DNA from 4 places in the Nonomuraea sp. NPDC004702 genome. Region 3 is predicted to be linked to each of the others. Evidence: riboswitches for the same ligand, from Rfam matches in the RefSeq annotation. Region 3 holds a riboswitch; each other region holds the start of a gene.
What was found. A riboswitch is a leader RNA that binds a small molecule or an ion and turns the genes downstream of it on or off. The one in region 3 is predicted to bind cyclic di-AMP.

Region 1: linked by a shared signal. The riboswitch ahead of ACWEJ6_RS33700 (CHAP domain-containing protein) and the one ahead of ACWEJ6_RS01555 (C40 family peptidase) in region 3 are both predicted to bind cyclic di-AMP.
Region 2: linked by a shared signal. The riboswitch ahead of ACWEJ6_RS07845 (CHAP domain-containing protein) and the one ahead of ACWEJ6_RS01555 (C40 family peptidase) in region 3 are both predicted to bind cyclic di-AMP.
Region 4: linked by a shared signal. The riboswitch ahead of ACWEJ6_RS31875 (coiled-coil domain-containing protein) and the one ahead of ACWEJ6_RS01555 (C40 family peptidase) in region 3 are both predicted to bind cyclic di-AMP.

What each region holds. Positions count from the first base shown of each region.
Region 1 covers NZ_JBSGCE010000034.1:29,943-33,699, reverse strand. Annotated here, with positions in the region: gene ACWEJ6_RS33710 (aldo/keto reductase) at 1-300, shown strand, start outside; gene ACWEJ6_RS33705 (Gfo/Idh/MocA family protein) at 320-1,273, shown strand; cyclic di-AMP (ydaO/yuaA leader) riboswitch at 1,391-1,528, shown strand; gene ACWEJ6_RS33700 (CHAP domain-containing protein) at 1,542-2,237, shown strand; gene ACWEJ6_RS33695 (class I SAM-dependent methyltransferase) at 2,292-3,110, opposite strand; gene ACWEJ6_RS33690 (YciI family protein) at 3,265-3,702, shown strand; gene ACWEJ6_RS33685 (RNA polymerase sigma factor) at 3,748-3,757, shown strand, end outside.
Region 2 covers NZ_JBSGCE010000004.1:190,408-194,164, forward strand. Annotated here, with positions in the region: gene ACWEJ6_RS07840 (TetR/AcrR family transcriptional regulator) at 1-512, shown strand, start outside; gene ACWEJ6_RS07845 (CHAP domain-containing protein) at 564-1,283, opposite strand; cyclic di-AMP (ydaO/yuaA leader) riboswitch at 1,298-1,435, opposite strand; gene ACWEJ6_RS07850 (luciferase domain-containing protein) at 1,696-2,043, opposite strand; gene ACWEJ6_RS07855 (glycosyl hydrolase family 18 protein) at 2,286-3,757, shown strand, end outside.
Region 3 covers NZ_JBSGCE010000001.1:311,389-315,145, reverse strand. Annotated here, with positions in the region: gene ACWEJ6_RS01565 (DUF2306 domain-containing protein) at 1-473, opposite strand, end outside; gene ACWEJ6_RS01560 (NAD(P)-dependent alcohol dehydrogenase) at 655-1,647, shown strand; gene ACWEJ6_RS01555 (C40 family peptidase) at 1,631-2,179, opposite strand; cyclic di-AMP (ydaO/yuaA leader) riboswitch at 2,234-2,392, opposite strand; gene ACWEJ6_RS01550 (3-isopropylmalate dehydrogenase) at 2,492-3,538, shown strand; gene ACWEJ6_RS01545 (branched-chain amino acid aminotransferase) at 3,739-3,757, shown strand, end outside.
Region 4 covers NZ_JBSGCE010000031.1:6,587-10,343, reverse strand. Annotated here, with positions in the region: gene sigJ (RNA polymerase sigma factor SigJ) at 1-776, shown strand, start outside; gene ACWEJ6_RS31875 (coiled-coil domain-containing protein) at 792-1,769, opposite strand; cyclic di-AMP (ydaO/yuaA leader) riboswitch at 1,775-1,913, opposite strand; gene galT (galactose-1-phosphate uridylyltransferase) at 1,982-3,052, opposite strand; gene ACWEJ6_RS31865 (DeoR/GlpR family DNA-binding transcription regulator) at 3,049-3,757, opposite strand, start outside.

The sequences.
Region 1 (3,757 bases), on a different contig from region 3:
GAGGCCAACGGCATCCTGACCGAGGCGTGGAGCCCGCTCGGGCAGGGCAAGGGGCTGCTGGCCGACCCGGCGCTGCGCGTGCTGTCGGAGAAGTACGGCAAGACGCCCGCCCAGATCGTGCTCCGCTGGCACCTGCAGCTCGGCAACGTGGTGATCCCCAAGTCGGTCACGCCGTCGCGGATCGAGGAGAACATCGACGTGTTCGACTTCATCCTCGACACCGAGGACATGGCGGCCATCGGCGCGATGAACGCGGGGCGGCGGATCGGGCCCGACCCCGACTCGTTCAACCTGACCTGAGCGCTCTACGATCTCGGTCGTGCGAGATTTCACCTGGGGAATAGCGGCGACCGGCGGCATCGCGCGTACCGTGGGGGCGGCCATCGTGGCCGAGCCCGGCATGCGGGTGGCCGCCGTCGGCTCGCGGAGCCCGCTCAGGGCGCGGGCGCTGGCCGACGAGCTGGGCGCGGAGTCGGCCTACGGCTCCTACGAGGCCCTGTGCGCCGATCCGGCCGTAGACGCGATCTACGTCGCCACGCCGCACGCCCAGCACCTGGAGGTGGCCGAGGCGGCCATCGCGGCGGGCAAGTCGGTGCTGTGCGAGAAGCCGCTGGCGGCCGACGTGGCCGACGCCGAGCGCATGGTGGCGCTGGCCCGCGCGGCCGGGGTCTTCCTCATGGAGGCCATGTGGATGCGCTTCAACCCGCTCATCCAGCGGGTGGCGGCCGATCCGCGCTTCGGTGAGATCCGGTCGGTGCGGGCCTCGTTCGGCTTCGCGCTGCCCTACGACCCCGCCCATCGGCTGTGGGCGCCGGAGCTGGGCGGCGGGGCGCTGCTCGACCTGGGGATCTACCCGTTCGGGCTGGCCCAGCTGCTGCTCGGCATGCCCGCGGAGCTGCGGATGGCCGGCTCGCTGGCGCCCAGCGGGGTCGACGCCGAGGCCGGCGGGCTGCTGCTGTACCCCGACGGGCGGCGGGCCCTGGTGGACGTGTCGCTGCTGGCGCATCACGCCAACGACGCGAGCGTGGTGGGCACGTCGATGCGGGCCGACATCCTGGCGCCGTTCTGGGCGCCGCGGCGGGTGCTGCTGTCGGGGCCGTCGATGGAGACGGAGGAGCTGGTGCTCGACCCGGCCGACAACGGGTACGCGGGCGAGCTGCGCGAGGTGCGCGCGGCCACGATCGAGGGCCGCACGGAGAGCGAGATCATGCCGCTTGACGAATCCCTTGCCATGATGGGGCTTCTGGCCGAAGCACGGGCCCAACTCTCCTAGCTGGACCTTTAGCCACTTGCCTGGCTCTTGCCCGATGTATTACCTTGTGGGGCATCTCGCGGCAGACGTCCGGTTTGTCCGGCTTTGTCCAACCATCGCAAGACATTTCACAGGATCGTCCTGTGACCGCTGAATCCGCCTCCGGGCGGAACCGGGGACCCACGTCCTTTGGGGTGAATCGGCACTTCGGTGCCGTAGGGCAGCTTCCACGTCCGAACCCGTCAGCTAACCCGGTAAGCGGCATGGAAGCAAGGAGTCAATGCCCTCGATGGCCACGCACCGTCCCATCCGTGCCCCGAAGATCACCTACGCCCACGCCGCGCTCGGCGCGGCCATCCTCGCCTCCGCCATCGGCGCCCACGCCACCGCCGCCGCCGCCGACAGCGCCGGCCCGGCCGCCGCGGCCGGCCACTCGGCCGTCGCGCCGCAGGCCGCCGCCCAGACCCGCAAGGCGGAGGAGACCCAGGTCAACGTCACCGCCCAGCAGGTCCTGGCGATGGCCAAGGCCCAGGTCGGCACCTCCGAGAACGCCTACGGCGGCGGCACCAAGTTCCAGAAGTGGTACGCCGACTCCAAGCGCGCGGCCGAGACCATCGCCCGCGACGGCGGCACCCGCGCCATGTACCTGAACGCCCCCTGGTGCTCGATCTTCGTCTCCTGGGTCGGCGAGCAGACCGGCGCCCGCCCGCAGGTCGGCTGGGACGCCTGGACCGTGGCCCACGCCAAGTGGTTCGCCGCCAACGACCGCTGGGGCGCCGAGGCCAGGCCCGGCGCGGTGGTCTTCTTCTCCTGGGGCGGCAGCAAGAGCCTGGACGCCATCCAGCACGTCGGCTTCGTCGTCAAGGACAACGGCGACGGCACGATCTCCACGATCGAGGGCAACACCGGCAACGGCAAGGTCGAGGAGCGCGTCCGTCCGAAGTCGCAGGTCGTCGGCTACGGATACCCGCAGTACGCGAGCTGACCTCCGCCCGCTCCGAGCGCGCGTCCCGCACGAGGGACGCGCGCTCGCCGCGTCTCAGGGCCGGACCGCCGCCAGCGAGTAGAGGATCGGCAGGTGCGAGTCCCCGAACGGGAACCGGTACCGGCCGTCCGCGCCCTCGGGCAGCAGGCCGCGCGGGTCGAGGTCGGTCTCGACGTGCTCGCCCAGCTCGGCCACCGTGAACCCGGCCCGCGCCGCCGCCGTGACGATCTCGCCCACCGAGTACGGGTACTCGACCGCCTCGTGGGTCCCGGTCACCACCGCGGCGTCGGCGTACGTGCCGGTCACCGTCTCCCGGTGGGCCTGGCCGCCGCCGTAGGGCCAGTCGGCCACCAGCGGGTCGAGCGAGGCCACCGTCTGGTAGGCCGGATGCAGGTCGACCAGCACCAGACGCCCGCCCGGCCGCAGCGCCATGGCCGCGCCGCGCATCCAGGCGTCCAGGTCGCCGATCCAGCACAACACGCCGTACGTGGCCACCGCCACGTCGAAGCCGCCGGCCAGCTCCGCCGGCAGCCGCTGCGTGTCGGCCTCCACGAACGTGGCCGCCAGCCCTGCCCTGGCCGCCAGCTCGCGGGCGCGGGCGACCGCCACCGGGGAGAAGTCGACGCCGGTCACCCGCGCTCCGAGACGTGCCCAGCTCAGCGTGTCCAGGCCGAAGTGGCACTGCAGGTGGAGCAGGTCCCGGCCGGTGACGTCGCCGGCCAGTCGGCGTTCGAGCGGGTAGAGGGTCTGCCGGCCGGCGAGGAAGGCGTCGACGTCGTAGAACCGGTCGGCCGAGGTGGAGCCGTGGACGCGGGCGCGCTCGTCCCACAGGGCCCGGTTGGGCACGGGGGCGTCTGATGCGGGTTGGGGCATGGGGCGAGGATGGCACATCGGCCACCCCGCCGCACGACCGGTACGGTGCCCTGGAAGCGGACGGTCCGCCCGCGTGTCGATCCGGCCGGCGCCCGTTCGACGCTTCGGCGAGGCCGGCTCCGCCCCAGGGGCCGCGGACGGAAGGGACGGCAGGATGAAATTCATGATCGTCGGCAAGGCCAACGAGGAGACCGAGGCCGGGGCGCTGCCCAGCCAGGAGCTCGTCGACAACATGCACGCCTACAACGAGGCGCTGGCCAAGGCCGGGGTGCTGCTGGCCGCCGAAGGGCTCTACCCGAGCTCGCAGGGCGCGCAGATCGCCTACAGCGGCGGCCGGGCCACGGTGATCGACGGCCCGTTCGCCGAGGCCAAGGAGCTGATCGCGGGGTTCTGGCTGATCCAGGTGAAGTCCAGGGAGGAGGCTCTGGAATGGGCGATGCGCGTGCCCGTCCCCGAGGGCTATGACGGGATCGGCCTGGACGTGTGGCGGGTGTACGACGCCTCCGACGCGCCCGACGCGGCCTCGTCCGACCCGGCGGAGGTCGAGCGGGAGAGGGCCATGCGCCGGCGTCTGGGCGGGCGGGAGAGCTGACCTCGGCTTGCGGACCCCGGACGGTGCTGGTGTCATGAGCCGGTGATGGCTTCCG
Region 2 (3,757 bases), on a different contig from region 3:
ACCTGTTCTACCGCCGCGGCGTGCAGGCGGTCGGCATGGACGAGATCCGGGCCGCCTCCGGCGTCTCGCTGAAACGCCTCTACCAGTGTTTCCCGTCGAAGGAGGCGCTGGTCGTGGCCTATCTGCGGCGGCGCGACGAACGCTGGATGGCCTCGCTCACCGCGTACGTGGCCGAGGCCGGCGACCGCATCCCGGCGGTCTTCGCGTGGCTGGAGCACTGGTTCACCGAGGACGACTTCCGCGGCTGCGGGTTCGCCAACGCCTTCGCCGAGCTGGGCGCCGGTTCGGCCGTCGTCCGCACGGCGGTGCGCGAGCACAAGGAGCGCCTGCGCGCCTACCTGCGCTCGCTCGCCGAGGAGGCCGGAGCCGGGGACCCCGGCCTGCTCGCCGAGCAGCTGCTCACCCTGATCGACGGCGCCACGGTCACCGCGATGATCTCGGAGGAGCCGGGCGCGGCCCGCTCGGCCGGGCAGGCCGCGGCGGTCCTGATCCACCGGCACCGGCGGCCCTGAAACGCGAAAGAGCGCACTCCCCGCGGGGAGTGCGCTCTTCGCTCGGCAGGATCAGGCGGCGTACGACGGGTAGCCGTAGCCGACGACCTGGGAGGTCGGGCGGACACGCTGCTCGACCTTGCCGTTGCCGGTGTTGCCCTCGATCGTGGAGATCGTGCCGTCGCCGTTGTCCTTGACGACGAAGCCGACGTGCTGGATGTCGTTCAGGCTCTTGCTGCCGCTCCAGGAGAAGAAGACGACGGCGCCCGGCTTGGCCTCGGTGCCCCAGCGGTCGTTGGCGGCGAACCACTTGGCGTGGGTCACGGTGTAGGCGTCCCAGCCGACCTGCGGGCGGGCGCCGGTCTGCTCGCCGACCCAGGAGACGAACATCGAGCACCAGGGGGCGTTCAGGTACATGGCGCGGTTGCCGCCGTCACGCGCGGCGGTCTCGGCGGCGCGCTGCGAGTCGGCGTACCACTTCTGGAACTTGGTGCCGCCGCCGTTGGCGTCCTCGGAGGTGCCGACCTGGGCGCGGGCGGTGGCCAGCACCTGGGCGGCGGTGACGTTGACCTTGCCCTTGGCGCTCTCGTCGGCGGCGCGGTGCTGCGCGACGAGCGGCTGGGCGGCCACGCCGGCGACCTTGGCGGTCTGGGTGGCGGTGTGGGCGGTGGCGTGGGTGGTGTCGGCGTTCACTGCCGCGTGCGTGCCGAGCACGCCGGCGACGGCGGTCGCGCCGAGAGCGATCTTGGCGAGGTCGAGCTTGTAGGCACGGTGAAGACGGTGCTTGGCCATGAGGGTGTTACTCCTTGAGCTTCCGTGCCGCTTGCCGGGTTAGCTGACGGGTTCGGGCGGGAAGCTGCCCTACGGCACCACGGTGCCGATTCACCCCATTGGACACATGGGTCCCCGGTTCCGCGCACAGGCGGATTCAGCGGTCTCTTGGTCAGGCAAAGGGCTGACGCATCGTCTTCCCGGGCCCGGGAAAGGGCCTGAAGGTATATGTGCGACGCCCGGATGCGGGGATTTCCGCATCGACTCTGTACAACACGGGTCCCGCTTGGGTAATTCCCAGGCAATGCCATCCCTACCTGGGACGACTCCCCGTTCGGCTGTGTACAACCAAGCTACCCGGCGAGTAATTCCCAGGCAAATGGAGGCAATGCATTCGACGCTGCGTGGGAGAAACGCTACGCACCGAATCGCTTCACGCCACGTGCGCCTTTATCGCCACACTCGTGAGCGCCAGCAACAATTCCAGATCGGGCTCGGCGTCGACCTGTACGGCGACCCAGGCGCGGTCGCGGCAGGCATGGACCTGGTCGCACGCCCGCAGGTACGGCTCCAGGCGGCCGATGGCGGGGGCGGTGAGCCGTACGTGGATCTCGTCCCGGCCGGCCAGGCGCAGGATCTCGGTTCCGTGTACGGCGAAGGTGACCTGCTGACCGGTGCCGCTGACGTTCAGCGACGGCCAGGACCGTAACTCCGCGACCGCGCGGACCACGTAGGGCCCGCGTCGCGTGGGCTTCCGCCGCCAGGCGGAGATTCCTGCCACGCTCCAATGCTGAGCCACGGCTCACCCCGCCGTCAGCCCCCGTTCCTGAACCGTTATCCCCTCGTGAACGGGCGCGTCCGGGGTCTGACCGGCACGATTACGGACACCTGACCGATACGTATTGACGCTCCCCCAGGCAGAAGCTACCGTCGATTCACAACTTAAAGGAAACTTTCCTAATAGTTTCCCCAGAAGTCTCCCATCCCACTCCCCACACACCCCCCAACGGATGTCGGAGCGACATGAAACACACCATTCTGAGCAAGGTCCTGGCGGGAATGGCGGCGTTGGCCCTGCCCCTCACCGCGGCCGTGGCCGCCCCGGCGCTCGCCTCCGCCAGCACGGTGGCGTACGCGGCGGCCTGGGCCCCGTGGACCGCCTACACGGCGGGCACGGTCGTCACCTACAACGGCGTCGACTACGTCTGTCTCCAGGCGCACACCTCCCAGCCCGGCTGGGAGCCGCCGAACGTGGCGGCGCTGTGGAAGGTCTCCGGTGGCGGCGGCAGCGACACGACCGCGCCGTCCGTGCCGGGCAACCTGCGCTCGACCGGCGTCACGGACACGAGCGTGGCCCTGGCCTGGAACGCCTCCACCGACAACGTGGCCGTGACCGGCTACGAGGTCTACCGCGGCGGCACCCTGGTCACCACCGTCACGGGCACCACGTACAACGACACCGGCCTCACCGCGAACACGGCCTACAGCTACACCGTGCGGGCGCGTGACGCGGCCGGCAACCGCTCGGCCAACAGCAACCAGATCTCCGCGACGACCACCGGCGGCGGTGGCGGCGACGACAAGACCCCGCCGTCGGTCCCCGGCAACCTGCGCTCGACCGGCGTCAGCAACAACAGCGTCTCGCTGGCCTGGAACGCCTCCACCGACAACGTGGCGGTCACCGGCTACGAGGTCTACCGCGGCGGCACCCTGGTCACCACCGTCACGGGCACGTCGTACAACGACACCGGCCTCAGCGCCAACACCTCCTACAACTACACCGTGCGCGCGCGTGACGCGGCCGGCAACCGCTCGGCCGACAGCAACCAGATCACCGCGACCACCACGGGCGGCGGCGGTGGCGGCGGCAACAAGGTGCTGGGCTACTTCGTCCAGTGGGGCATCTACCAGCGCGGCTACCACGTCAAGAACATCGACACCAGCGGCTCGGCGGCCAAGCTGACCCACATCAACTACGCGTTCGGCAACGTGCAGAACGGGCAGTGCACGATCGGCGACAGCTACGCCGACTACGACCGCTTCTACCAGGCGGGCGAGAGCGTCGACGGCGTCGCCGACACCTGGGACAACGGCGCGCTGCGCGGCAACTTCAACCAGCTGCGCAAGCTGAAGAAGAAGTACCCCAACCTGAAGGTGCTCTTCTCCTTCGGCGGCTGGACCTGGTCCGGCGGCTTCGGCCAGGCGGCGCAGAACCCGACGGCCTTCGCCGACTCCTGCTACAAGCTGGTGGAGGACCCCCGCTGGGCCGACGTCTTCGACGGCATCGACATCGACTGGGAGTACCCGAACGCCTGCGGCCTGACCTGTGACACCAGCGGCGCGGCGGCGTTCAAGAACGTGATGTCCGCGCTGCGCTCGCGCTTCGGCGCCAACAACCTGGTCACCGCGGCCATCACCGCCGACGGCAACGACGGCGGCAAGATCGACGCGGCCGACTACGGCGGCGCCGCCCAGTACGTCGACTGGTACAACGT
Region 3 (3,757 bases):
GTGCCCGCGCCGAGCCCGATCGCGTACCCGCGGGTCATCCAGGCGCGATGCCGGGCCACGTCGCGCCGCCGGATCGCGGCCAGGCCGAGCAGGAGGCAGGCGGCCATGGCCGTCCCGAACAGCAGCCGGAAGGCGGCCAGCAACATCCCGTCGCCGGCGGGAAGGTCGGAGAAGAGCGTCAGCCACACCCCCGACAGCGCCGCGACCAGCCCGCACGCCACCAGCACCCGCCCCGCCGCGCGGTGCCACCCCGGCCGCCCGGCCCGGAACCGGGCCTGGAACTGGAACGTGCCGAGGACGCAGAACACCAGGGAAGCCGGGATGTGCAGCAACACCGGCACGGGCATGGCGAAGAAGCGCGCGTTGTCCGCGGTCACGGGGGCGCCGGCGGCCAGTTCGGTCACCCGGATTGCGCCGGCGACCAGCGGGACGACGCTGAGCGCGAGCAGCCCGGCGGGTGCGATCCATCTCATGCCTGAGAGCGTGCCGCCCACGCCCGTGCCCGGTCATCGCGCGGACGGCCGGTCCTGGTTCGCACCATCGGCGGGCGGGCCGTCGTACTTTCGGCCATCGAGCCGTCGCCTTTCGACCGTTGAGCGTCCGCGCAGGTCAGGCCCACACTGGCGGCACATCAGCGGCACGAGGGAGAAAACGATGAAGGCGTACGTCCTGCGCTCGTTCGGCTCGCCCGACCAGCTCGTCCTGACCGACGTCGAGCGGCCCGTGCCGCGCGACGACGAGGTGCTGGTCCGGGTGCGGGCCACGTCCGTGCAGCCCTACGACTGGCACTTCATGCGGGGGGAGCCGTACCTGGCCAGGGTCATGGGCGGCGGGGTCGGGCTGCGCCGGCCGCGCATCGCCGTCCTCGGGGCCGACGTGGCGGGGGAGGTCGAGGCGGCCGGCAAGGACGTCACGCTGTTCCGTCCCGGCGACGAGGTGTACGCGATGTCACTCGGGGGCGGCTTCGGCGAGTACGTCTGCCTGCGGCAGGGCGAGGTGGCGCCCAGACCGGCGGGCCTGTCGTTCGAGCAGGCGGCGGCGGTGCCGATGGCGGCCAACACCGCGCTGATCGCGCTGCGCGACGAGGGACGCCTCCAGCCGGGCCAGAAGGTGCTGGTCAACGGCGCGTCCGGCGGCGTGGGCACGTTCGCCGTGCAGCTCGCCAAGGCGCTGGGGGCGCACGTCACGGGCGTGTGCAGCGGGCGGAACGCGGACCTGGTCCGCTCGCTCGGCGCGGACGACGTCATCGACCACACCAAGGAGGACTTCGCGGCCTCGGGCCGGCGCTTCGACCTGCTGCTCGACGTGGCGGGCGGCCGCCGGCTGGCGGACTGTCGCCGCGTGCTGACCAGGAAGGGCACGTACGTGCTGGTCGGCGGGCCGGCCGGCCGCTGGGTGCAGCCGGCCGGCCACATGTTCGCCGCGCTCGCGTCGGGGCCCTTCGTCCCGCAGCGGATCGTCAGGGCGGACGTCGTCCGCTGCGGGAGCAACAGGGCGAACCTGCTGACGCTGACCGGGCTGATCGAGCAGGGCGCGGTCACCCCGGTCATCGACCGGACCTTCCCCTTCGGCGAGCTCCCGGCGGCCGTCCGCTACCAGGAGGAGGGGCACGCCCCGGGGAAGGTCGTCGTCACAGGGTCGCGGTGAGCATGGCCGGGGCGGGGGCCTTCTGGAGCTGCTTGTAGTCGGCCCAGCGCTTGACGCCCTTGGGGTCGGGGCGTACCGCGCCGACGAAGGCCTGCCTGCGCCACTGCGACAGGCGTTCCTCCTTCACCACGTCGCCGGTGTGGGGGGAGTGGACCATGTAGCCGGGCTTGGAGATCATGCCGACGTGGCCGAGGCCGCTGAAGAACACCAGGTCGCCTGGCTTGAGATCCTTCCAGGCGATCTTCCTGGAGAAGGCGCCGTACTGCTCCGCGGCGGTTCTGGGGAGCTCGATGCCGGCGTCCTCGTAGGCCCGGAGCATGAGGCCCGAGCAGTCGTAGCCCCGTTCGCTGGCGCCGCCCCACACGTACGGGGTGCCGCGCTTGTCCATGGCGTATTCGAGGGCGACCTTCCAGGCCGGTTTCGGCGCGTGCCGTTCCTGGACCTGTTTCACCTGGGGGCCGGTGAGGGTGATGGAGGGGGTGGGGGCGGCCGGAGCGGCCGGAGCGGCGGGAGCCGCGGGGGCGGCAGGCACGAGACCTGCTGCGCCCGCTGCCACCGCCACAAGGATGGCGATGCTAGACAGGGGACTGTCCTTCCACGTGGCCGACCGGGTTAGCTGACGGGCTCGGGCCTGGAAGTAGCCCTACGGCGGCTCCTCGGGGGGAGGCGCAGCCGATTCGCCCCGGGGGGAAAGGTGGGTCCCCGGCTCCACGCAGCGGCTGCGCGGATTAGGCTCGTCGGACTCTAACGAAACGGTCAAAAGGTCGCAATCCCCCCAAAACGGATTGTCCGGTTGTTGAGATGATGTGTTCGTCAGCCGAGACGAGCCGGTAAGGTACCGCCCATGGAGTCGCGTAACATCCGCCTGGCCGTCATCCCCGGGGATGGCATCGGCGCCGAGGTCGTAGCCGAAGGGCTCAAGGTCCTGGAGGCCGTGGGCACGAAGATCGAGCCCACCCACTACGACCTGGGCGCAGCCCGCTACCACCGCACGGGCGAGACCTTGCCCGACGCGGTGCTCGAAGAGCTGCGCGGCTACGACGCGATCCTGCTCGGCGCCGTGGGCGACCCCAGCGTGCCGCCCGGCATCCTGGAGCGCGACCTGCTGCTCAAGCTCCGGTTCGAGTTCGACCACTACGTCAACCTGCGGCCGGTCAAGCTGTTCCCCGGCGTCGAGACCGCGCTGGCCGGCGCCACCGCCGAGCACATCGACATGGTCGTCGTCCGCGAGGGCACCGAGGGCCTCTACGCGGGCACCGGCGGCGTCATGCGCCGCGGCACGCCGCACGAGATCGCCACCCAGGAGTCGCTGAACACCGCCCACGGCGTCGAGCGCGTCGTGCGGTACGCCTTCCAGAAGGCTCAGTCGCGGCCCCGCAAGAAGCTCACGCTCGTCCACAAGACGAACGTGCTCACCTTCGCCGGCGACCTCTGGCAGCGCACGGTCAACCGCGTGGCCGCGGAGTTCCCCGACGTCACCACCGACTACAGCCACATCGACGCGGCCTCGATGTTCTTCGTCACCCAGCCCGAGCGCTTCGACGTGATCGTCACCGACAACCTGTTCGGCGACATCATCACCGACCTCGGCGCCGCGATCGCCGGCGGCATCGGCCTGGCGGCCAGCGGCAACATCAACCCCGAGCGCACCTCGCCGAGCATGTTCGAGCCGGTGCACGGCAGCGCGCCCGACATCGCCGGTCAGGGCAAGGCCGACCCGACCGCCACCATCCTGTCCGTGGGCATGCTCCTCGACCACCTCGGCCTGCACGCCGAGGCCGCCAAGGTCGAGCAGGCCGTGGCCGCCGACATCGCCGAGCGGGTGACCGGCCGCGCCGGCCGCACGACCAGCGAGATCGGCGACGACATCGCCGCGCGAGTAGCCGGCTAGGACCGCCTAGCCCCGCACGCGCCTGGCGGTCCGGACACGGACTGCCAGGCGCTTTTTCGCGTTCGCCGGATCTAACCACCCCAACTGCCTCTTGCTATCCCAAATCGCGAGACACTAGGAAGTACGAATACTGCTCGCGGGCAGTAGCTAACAGAATCAGCTTTCGAAGTCGCAGATTCGTAGAGAGAAGGACCTCCGTCATGACCATCGCTCAGAAGC
Region 4 (3,757 bases), on a different contig from region 3:
GGCTGGCCTGGTCCGCCCGGCACCGCAGGCCGGACGCCGGACCGGTGGAGAACGTCCGGGCCTACCTGGTGCGGATCGCGGTGAACCAGGCGCTCGCCCGGCGGGCGGACCTGAGCCGCCGGCAGGAGACCTACGTCGGCCCCTGGCTGCCGGAACCGCTGGTCACGGCCCCCGACAACGCCGGAGGCGCCGCCGAGGGCGGGGAGTCGTTGTCGATGGCGGTTCTGGTCGTGCTGGAGACCCTGTCACCGCTGGAACGAGCGGTCTTCGTGCTGCACGAGGTGTTCGGTTTCAGCCACCCGGAGACGGCCGGCATCCTCGGGCGCACGCCCGCGGCGGTCCGGCAGCTCGCGGCCCGCGCGCGCCGCCACGTCCACGCGCGCCGTCCTCGTCACCGGACCCAGCCCGACGTCCACGCCGAGGTGACCGAGCGGTTCGCCGCGGCCGCCCTCGGCGGTGACCTGCGGGCCCTGCTGGAGGTGCTGGCGCCGGAGGTGACCCTGTGGACCGACGGCGGCGGCAAGGGACCGGCCACCAGCCTGCACCCGGTCCACGGCCGGGACCAGGTCGCGGCGGTGTTCATGTCCGTCGCCGCGACGCTGACCCCGGGCGCGGTGGACCTGCGCTACCGGCGGGTGGCCGGCGACCCGTGCGCGCTCGTCTTCTCCGGTGACGGGCCGCTGGCCGTGGTCGTCGTCGATCTCACGCCCGAGGGCGACCGGATCGCCGCCGTCTACTCCGTCACCAACCCCGACAAGCTCACCGGCATCCGCTGAGCCGCCGGTCCGCGGCTAGTTCATCGAGATGTGCACGTGGTCGTAGTGGTTCTCGGTGATGCTGCCGCGGTCGGACATCGCGCGCCAGCCCGAGCCCTGGTTGATGCGCTGCTTCCAGATCACGTACTTGACGCCCAGCTTGGCCTTGTTCTTCAGCGCCCAGTCGGCCAGCCGGTCGCCGAGGGCGTTGTTGACGGCGCTCGGCATGGTGCCGCCCGTGCTCATCATGAAGTCGCAGGCCCGGCCGAGCGGGTGCTCGCCGCTGGAGCCGGACCGGAAGCAGCCCACCTCGTACGGCAGCGAGAAGTTCTTCTGCACCTGCGCGCGCATCAGCCGGGTGCGCGGCGTGATGTTGTCCGAGCCGGCCGGCAGCTCGGGCGCCCAGCTCCCGTCGGACTTCTTGCCCGGCCCGAACGGCACCAGGTCCTGGAGCTTCTTCTTGATGTCGTCGATGACGTCCTGGGCGTCGTCGCGCTGCTCGGCCACCTCCGCCGTGCCCGCCTTCAGCTCCGTCGCGAGCGCGGCGGCGGCCGTGGCGGCCTTCTTCTGGTCGTCGCGGGCCTTGGCCACGCTGTCCACGACCGCCTGCTGCTCGGCGGTGAGCTGTTCGAGCACGGCCGCGCCGCCGCCGTCCGGGGTCATCATGAACGCCGGCAGGGAGGTGTCGCCGTTCTGGTAGCGCAGCCGGGCGATCTCGGCGACCCGCTGCTCGGCCGTGGCCAGCGCCTGCTCGGCGGCGGCGAGCCGCTGCTGGGCCGCGGTGGCGGCCTGCTGGGCCTTGGCCAGCTCGACCCGCTTGAGGTTGTACGCCTCGATGAGCTTGTCGACCTTGCGGTTGAGCTCCTTGAGCTGGGCCCGCAGCTGCGCCTCGGACGGCTTGGGCGCGGCCGCCACGGCGGCTGCCCCGGAGACCGAGGCCGCGGCCGGATGGACGAGCAGGGCGGTGGCGGTGATGAGACCGACGGCAAGACTCGCGGGGGACGAAGCCGCCACGTGGTTGTTCCTCTCCCTCTGCCGGCCGGGTTAGCTGACGGGTTCGGGCACGGGAGCAGTCCCTACCACTTGCGCGGATTCACCCCGGATGCGATGGGTCCCCGGCTCCCGGGCAACACGCCCGGGATTAGGCGTACAACGACCGTTATGGCCGATGTCTAACGGGATATTAGTGGTAGATCACGAGTCATGCGACTTTAATGAGAAACCAATTAGTGATCAATTCGTGATCGCAACATGCGTGCCGCCTCCTCCGGCAGCACGTCGTTGACGAAGGCCCCCATGGCCGACTCCGAGCCCGCCAGGTACTTCAGCTTCCCGGGCGCCCGCCTGATGCTGAACAGCTCCAGGTGCAGGTAGGCCAGCTCACGGCCGTACCGCACCGGCGCCTGGTGCCAGGCCGAGATGTACGGCATCGCGACCCCGAACAGCGCGTCGAGCGCCCGCAGCACCGAGGTGTACAGCGGCGCGAACGCGGCCCGCTCCTCCTCCGACAGCGCCGCCAGGTCGGGCACCTGCCGGTGCGGATACACGTGCACCTCGAACGGCCAGCGCGCGGCGGCCGGCACGAACGCCGTCCAGAGCTCGTTGGCGGCCACCACCCGCGTGCCGGCGGCCTGCTCGGCGGCCAGCACGTCGGCGAACAGGTTGCCACCCGTGTGCCGAGAGGCGGCCCCCAGCTGGAGCTTGGTGCGCGGGGTCACGTAGGGATAGGCGTAGATCTGCCCGTGCGGGTGGGGGAGCGTGATGCCGATCTCCTCGCCCCGGTTCTCGAAGCAGAACACCTGCTCGACGCCCTCGATGCCGGACAGCTCGGCCGTGCGGTCGGCCCACGCCTCCATGACCAGCCTGACCTGGGCGTTGGAGAGCCTGGAGAAGGAGGAGGAGTGGTCGGAGGTGAAGCACACCACCTCACACCGCCCGACACCCGGCCGCACCTCACTCAGGCCGCCGACATCCCCGTAAGTCCCAAAATTTCCGGAGAAAGAGGGGAAGCGGTTCTCGAACACCACCACGTCATAGTCATGGGCCGGGATCTCCGACGCCCGCGTGGCGGACGACGGGCACAACGGGCACTCGTCGGCCGGCGGCAGGAACGTCCGCGTCTGCCGGTGGCCGGCGATCGCGATCCACTCCTCGGTCAGCGGGTCGTAGCGCAGCTCGGAGGCCACCGGCCGCGGATCGAGCGGCCGCCGGTCGATCGCGCTCCGGTCGGCGTCGTCGCGCCGGTCGAAGTAGATCAGCTCTCGGCCGTCTGCCAGGTGGGTGATGGTGCGCTTCAAGGCGTGCCCTCCGCGATGATCAGTTCTCCGGCCCGTTCGGCCAGCTCGGTGCGTGCTTCCTCGGGCAGCCCCGCGTCGCTGATGACCACGTCGGCCTCGGTCAGCTCGGCGATCGTGCTGATGCCGACCGTGTTCCACTTGGTGTGGTCGGCGGGGACCACCAGGCGGTGCGCCGCGGCCACCAGCTCCCTGTCGGTCTCGGACTCCAGCAGGTTGGGCGTGGTGAACCCGGCGCGCAGGCTCATGCCGTGCACCCCGAGGAAGAGCGTGTCCACGTGCAGGCGGCGGATGGCCGCCACCGCCACGGGGCCGACGAGCGCGTCGGAGGGCGTGCGCACGCCGCCGGTCAGCACGACCGTGCGGTCGGCGCGCGGGTTGCGGTGGAAGACGTCGGCGACGGGGATCGAGTTGGTGATCACGGTCAGCTCGGGCACCGCGACGAGGTGGTGGGCCAGCGCCCATGTGGTGGTGCCGGCGGAGAGGGCCACGGCGGTTCCCGGCCGGACGAGGGTGGCCGCGTGCCGCGCGATGGCCTCCTTCTCCTGCTGCTGGCGGGCGGACTTGGCGGTGAAGCCGGGCTCCTCGGTCGAGCCGGGGCCGAGGGCCGTCGCGCCGCCGTGGACCTTCTCCAGCAGCCCGCGCTCGGCCAGCACCTCAAGGTCGCGGCGTATCGTCATGTCGGAGACGCCGAGCTCGCGCACGAGG